Regions from separate parts of the Nocardioides sp. Arc9.136 genome, predicted to be linked through region 1. Evidence: predicted binding sites of a transcription regulator. Region 1 holds the regulator's gene; the other holds the start of a gene.
What was found. The regulator LexA, encoded in region 1, represses DNA repair genes until DNA is damaged. The targets are predictions, from matches to a motif close to TCGAACANNTGTTCGA.
Positions count from the first base shown of each region.

Region 2: the regulator LexA is predicted to act here: its motif matches at 2,053-2,068, upstream of ruvC (crossover junction endodeoxyribonuclease RuvC).

Region 1 covers NZ_CP113431.1:827,399-830,657, forward strand. The annotation lists gene OSR43_RS03920 (phosphatase PAP2 family protein) at 1-601, opposite strand, end outside; gene lexA (transcriptional repressor LexA) at 761-1,483, opposite strand; gene OSR43_RS03930 (SDR family oxidoreductase) at 1,626-2,405, shown strand; gene OSR43_RS03935 (LysM peptidoglycan-binding domain-containing protein) at 2,617-2,973, shown strand.
Region 2 covers NZ_CP113431.1:2,551,938-2,555,196, reverse strand. The annotation lists gene OSR43_RS12430 (metallophosphoesterase) at 1-504, shown strand, start outside; gene pdxT (pyridoxal 5'-phosphate synthase glutaminase subunit PdxT) at 533-1,108, shown strand; gene OSR43_RS12420 (YebC/PmpR family DNA-binding transcriptional regulator) at 1,199-1,966, shown strand; gene ruvC (crossover junction endodeoxyribonuclease RuvC) at 2,082-2,663, shown strand; gene ruvA (Holliday junction branch migration protein RuvA) at 2,660-3,256, shown strand.

The sequences.
Region 1 (3,259 bases):
AGCCCAGGCCGCGGACCCAGTGGCGGCGGGCGTGCTGCTGGACGACCACCGCCACCCACAGCGCCCAGCCGGCGTGCAGGGAGGGGAAGGCCGCGAGCTGGTTCGTCAGCCCGCCCAGGCCCTTGGGCGCCGATGCCTCGGACCCCCACCAGCCGTCGGCCGCGTGCAGGGACAGGACGTCGACGTACCCGTCGACGAAGCGTGGGGGAGCGGTCGGCAGCAGGAGGTAGAGCGCCAGGCCGATCAGGGTGGCCGCCACCAGTGCGCGCCGGGCCGGCACGTAGCGCCGCTCGCCGAGGCGGTAGAGCCACACCAGCGCGATCGCGGTGACCACGTAGTGGGCGGTGGCGTACCAGTAGCTGGAGAGCAGGCCGAGGACCCGCGTGTCGACGAAGAACTGGTTGAGGGAGGCCTCCCAGTGCAGGCCGATGAGCCGCTCCACGTCGAGCAGCTCGCGTGCCCGGGTGAGCGCGGGGCCCAGGGCGTCGTCGGCGAACAGCCGGGACCCGCTGTAGACGACGTAGAGGGTCAGGATGAGCGCCAGCTCGGCCACGCCACGCCGCAGGCGCGGGTGCCTCGTGGTGCTGCTGGGGAGACTCACGGCTCCAACATTGCCGTATCCCACCCCCGAGAAGCATCCGGCTTACCCCCGAGTCGCCCCCCGTTTGCCCATTCTTGGGGGTGAGGCGCCACCCGACCGGGCCCTTTCTCCCCGATCAGCCGCGCCGCGGTCCGGTAGGGCCCGGGACCGGCGGTGCGCTCAGACGCGCCGCAGGACCGCGGTGACCTTGCCCAGGATGGTCGCGTGCGTGCCGTCGATGGGGTCGTACGCCGCGTTGTGCGGCAGCAGCCACACCTGGCCGTCCTTGCGCTGGAAGGTCTTCACCGTCGCCTCGCCGTCGATCATCGCGGCCACGATCTCGCCGTTGTTCGCCGTCGGCTGCTGCCGGATGACGACGTAGTCGCCGTTGCAGATCGCGGCGTCGACCATCGAGTCGCCGGCGACCTCGAGCAGGAACAGCTGGCCGTCGCCGACCAGCTGCTTGGGCAGCGGGAAGACGTCCTCGACGCGCTCCTCGGCGAGGATCGGGCCGCCGGCCGCGATCCGGCCGACCATCGGGACGTACTGCGCCTCGGGCAGCACGTCGCCCACGCCCGTCTCGTCGACCGAGGCCTCCTCACCGCTGGACATCGCGCGCCGTGCCGCCATCACCTCGGGCAGGAACACCTCGAGCGCCCGCGGGCGGTGCGGGTCGCGCTTGAGGAAGCCCTTCTCCTCGAGGACCTTGAGCTGGTGGGCCACGCTCGAGGAGCTGGTCAGGCCCACCGCGTCGCCGATCTCGCGCATGCTCGGCGGGTAGCCGCGGCCCTCGATGCTGTCGCGGATGTGGGCGAGGATCCGGGTCTGACGAGGGGTCAGGCCGGTCACGTCGGGTGCGCCGTCGGGCAGCTCGGAGACCTTGGGACCGGGGTTCTTCGCCATGGGTGGAGTGCCTTCCGGGATGCGCGAGGACGAGGGGTGCTGCTGGCAGCACGGTAGAGCCTCCGCGGGCCGTGTTCAAACACCTGTTCGAAGGTGTGTCGCGCGGTGGGCGCCCGGCCCGGGCCGCTGCTTGGATGCGTGCATGGAACCCACCAGCTGTGTCGTCACCGGAGCGGCCCGCGGCATCGGCCGCGGTATCGCCGAGCTCATGGTCGCGCGCGGGCACCGCGTCGTGGTCACCGACATCGACGCCGAGGGCGCGGCGCGCACCGCGGCCGAGATCGGCGCCGCCGAGGGCCTCGGCCAGGACGTCCGCGACGCCGCCTCGCACACCGCCGCTGCCGAGGCGGCCGCGCGGCACGGCGCGCTCGTGGCGTGGTTCGCCAACGCCGGCGTGGGTGACGACGGGAAGCTCGCGGACCTGACCGACGAGCAGGTCCGCCGCCTCGTCGAGGTCAACCTGCTCGGCGCCGTCTGGAGCACCCGCGCGGCGCTCGCCGCGTTCGGCCCGCGCGGCGGCGACCTGGTCCTCACCGCGTCCCTCTCGGGCCTGGGTCCCGTCCCCGGCCTCTCCCTGTACGCCGCGACCAAGGCCGCGGTCGTCTCGCTCGCCTCCTCGGTCGCCCTCGAGGCGCCGCGGGGTGTGCGGGTGCACGCCCTGTGCCCCGACGGCGTGGCCACCGACATGGTCGCCGCGATGCGCGAGGACGGGATGGGCAAGCAGCTCGTCGCCTCGGGAGGCCGGATGCTGGGCGTGGCGGAGACCGCGCAGGCGGCCGTCGACCTGGTCGGGTCCCGCCGGGTCCTGCGGACCCTCCCCGGGTGGCGTGGTGCCGCGATGCGCGTCGGCCAGCTCGCCCCCTCGGTGTCCGGGCCGGCGCTCGCGGTCTTCGCGGCCCAGGGCAGGCGCCGGCTGCGGTAGTCGCCGGGGAGGCGGGTCGGTTCCTTCGAACATTTGTTCGCCCAGGTCCTTGAACTGTTCGAACACGTGCTCTACGGTCGTACACATGTTCGATCGAACGTCTGCTCGATCGTCAACCGGGCCAGCCACTGTCGGTGGCCGCGGTTAGACATCTGCTCAGACCGAGATCGACACGACCCGAGGCTGACCGCCACTTCCCCAGGAGGTCCCCATGAGCACCATCACCGCCACCCCCACCGCCCTGCCGCGCACGACCGGCAGCACCCGCCGCTCCGGCCAGGTGCGGCTCACCCGCCGGGGCCGGCTCGTGGTGTTCCTCCTGGCGCTCGCGATCGTGCTCGGCCTCGGCCTGGCCATCGCGGCAGGCTCGGTGGCCACCGACGAGGCCGGCACCCCCGAGCCGACCCGCGTGGTGATGGTCGGCACCGGCCAGACCCTGTGGGGGATCGCCGCCGACCTCGCCGAGGACGGCGAGGTGCGCGAGATGATGACCCACATCGAGCGGCTGAACGCCCTCGACTCCGCGGTGCTCGCCGCGGGCCAGCGCCTCATCGTCCCGGTGCAGTAAGGCACTCGCCAGCACCGACACAGACGTCGCCAGCCGCTTCGACCCCGGCTGGCGATCCGGGGAAGACAGGGGCGGGGCCGTTCGCGGCCCCGCCCCTGCGGCGTCTCCGGACGCGCTCGCCGGCGCGGCCGCGGAAGTTTCAGCGGCCAGCCGATGAAGCTCCCGGATGGCCGCTGAAACTTCATCGGCCAACCGACAGGTTCAGCGGCCGGCCGATGAAATGTCGCCCGCCGGGACCGCTCGACGACGCCCACTCAACAAGATCGAGCAGGCTCGACCCGTCCCG
Region 2 (3,259 bases), 1.7 Mb from region 1:
CTCGCGGACCTGCAGGCGCCCCTCGGCGTGCTCGCGGTCTCGGGCAACCACGAGATCGAGTCCGGCGACGCGCCGGCGTACCTCGACCGCCTCGACCGGCTCGGCATCGACGTCCTGCGCAACGAGCGCGTGGTGCTGACCCGCGGGGGAGACCCCCTCGTCGTGGCCGGCGTCCACGACGAGATCGGGACCGGCGCCCTCGAGCCGGACCCGGCCACCGCGCTCGGGGGCACCCGCCCCGACGACTACGTCGTGTACGTCGCGCACGAGCCGCGGCAGCTCGTCGCCGGTGCCGGCGTCGACCTGCAGCTCTCGGGGCACACCCACGGCGGGCAGATCTGGCCGTTCGGCTGGCTGGTGCCGCTGCAGCAGCCGACGACCGCCGGCGTCGACCGGGTCGACGGCGTCACGGTCGTCACCTCGCGTGGGGTCGGCACCTCCGGCCCGCCGGTCCGCACCGGCGCCGCGCCCGAGGTCACCGTCGTCACCCTGCACGGTGGTTGAGCCGGGCGCGCGCCTACGCTCTCGACCCGTGCCACCCACCATCGGTGTCCTCGCCCTGCAGGGCGACGTCCGCGAGCACGTCTCCGCTCTCACCGGCCTCGGCGTGGCGGCGACGACCGTGCGCCGCCCCGAGGAGCTGGAGCGGGTCGACGGACTGGTGCTGCCGGGTGGTGAGTCGACCACGATGGCCACGCTGCTGCGGACCTTCGCGCTGCTCGACCCGCTGCGCCGTCGGGTCGCCTCGGGCATGCCGGCCTTCGGCACCTGCGCGGGGATGATCCTGCTCGCCGAGCGGGTCCGCGACGGCGCCGTGGGCCAGGAGACCGTCGGCGGGCTGGACGTCACGGTGCGGCGCAACGCCTTCGGCCGGCAGGTCGACTCCTTCGAGACCGACCTGCCCGTGTCCGGGCTGGCGGACCCGGTGCACGCCGTGTTCATCCGCGCCCCGTGGGTCGAGGAGGTGGGCGCCGGTGTGGAGGTGCTCGCGGAGGCGGCCGGCCACCCCGTCGCCGTACGACAGGGGGCGCTGCTGGCGACCAGCTTCCACCCCGAGGTCGGTGGCGACGGGCGCCTGCACCGGCTGTTCCTCGACCTCGTCGGCTGACCGTGTCGGCCGCCCGCCGCTGCCGGCGCTAGGATCGACGGTCGTTGCAGGGGATGCAGCAGCACACGACCGGCGCGGGAAGAGGGACGTATGTCTGGCCACTCCAAGTGGGCGACCACGAAGCACAAGAAGGCCGCCATCGACGCCAAGCGCGGCAAGATGTTCGCCAAGCTGATCAAGAACGTCGAGGTCGCGGCCCGGATGGGCGGCGGTGACCCGGCCGGCAACCCCACGCTGTACGACGCCATCCAGAAGGCCAAGAAGTCCTCGGTCCCCAACGACAACATCGACCGCGCGGTCAAGCGCGGGTCGGGCGCCGAGACCGGCGGTGCCGACTACACGACCATCACCTACGAGGTCTACGGCGCCCAGGGCGTCGGCATCCTCGTCGAGTGCCTGACCGACAACAAGAACCGGGCAGCGATGGAGGTCCGCACCGCGGTCACCCGCAACGGCGGCACCATGGCCGACCCGGGCTCGGTCTCGCGGCTGTTCAACCGCAAGGGCGTCGTCCTGGTGCCGAAGGCACAGGAGGGCAAGGAGGTCACCGAGGACGACGTCCTCGAGGCGACCCTCGACGCCGGTGCCGAGGAGGTCAACGACCTCGACGACCAGTTCCAGGTCATCTCCGAGGCGACCGACCTCGTGGCGGTCCGCACCGCGCTCCAGGCGGCCGGCCTGGACTACGACTCCGCCGACATCCAGTTCGTCGCGACCATGGACATCCCCGTCGACGCGACCGCCGCCGGCAAGGTCTTCAAGCTCGTCGACGCCCTCGAGGACCTCGACGACGTGCAGGACGTGTTCAGCAACGTCGACGTCCCGGCCGACGTGCTCGCGGCGCTCGAGGACGCCTGACGGGCTCCACGGTCCTGAGCGGCGTGACCGGCGCGCCTCGGGCGTGTCGCCGTGGGTACGGCGGCGCCCGGCGGCTAGCGTTCCTCCCGAACAGACGTTCGACGGAAGGCTGGCCATGCGCGTGCTCGGGATCGACCCCGGCCTGACCCGCTGCGGGATGGGCGTGGTCGAGGGCTCGGTCGGGCGGCCGCTGGACCTGGTCGACGTCAACGTGCTGCGCACCAGCGCCGACCGGCCCGTGGCCGAGCGGCTGGTCACCATCGAGAAGGGCGTCGACGCGTGGCTCGACGAGCACCGACCCGACGCCGTGGCGATCGAGCGGGTCTTCGCCCGGTCCGACGTCAGCACCGTCATGGGCACCGCCCAGGCGAGCGGCATCGCGATGGTCTGCGCCGCGCGCCGCGGACTGCCGGTCGCGCTGCACACCCCCAGCGAGGTCAAGGCGGCCGTCTCGGGCAACGGCCGCGCCGACAAGGCGCAGGTGGGCGCGATGGTGACGCGGATCCTGCGGCTCGACGCGATGCCCAAGCCGGCCGACGCCGCCGACGCGCTGGCGCTGGCCATCACCCACATCTGGCGCGGTGGCGCGCAGGCCCGGATCGAGGCCGCCCTGGCGGCGTCCCGGACGCCGGCCCGCGCGGCCGCCCGCACGCCGGCCCGCCCGCCGGCACCGACGAGAGCAAGGAGTCGAGGTTGATCGCGTTCGTCCGCGGACAGGTCGCGGGGGTCACGCTGACCAGCGCGGTCCTCGAGGTCGGCGGGGTGGGTCTGGAGCTGATGTGCACGCCCGGCACGCTCGCGGGGCTGCGCACCGGCCACAGCGCGACACTGGCGACCAGCATGGTCGTCCGCGAGGACTCGCTGACCCTCTTCGGGTTCGCCGACGAGGACGAGAAGAGCATCTTCGAGCTCGTCCAGACCGCCTCCGGCGTCGGCCCGAAGGTGGCCCAGGCCATGGTCGCGGTGCTCAGCCCCGACGACGTGCGCCGCGCGATCGGCTCCGACGACGTCAAGACGCTCACCCGCGTGCCCGGGATCGGCCAGAAGGGCGCCCAGCGGATCATCCTCGAGCTCAAGGACCGGATCGGTCCTCCGACGGGCGCCGTCTCGGCCCCGGCAGCGGCCGGTGCCGAGCCGTGGCGCGACCAGGTGCACCAGGGCCTGGTCGGCCTCGGCTGGTCGGCGAAGGACGCCGAGAAGGCCGTCGACGCGGTCGCGCCCGACGCTGGAGCCGTGCCCGACGTCGCGACGCTGCTCCGCGCGGCCCTCCGCACGCTCAGCAAGGCCTGAGCG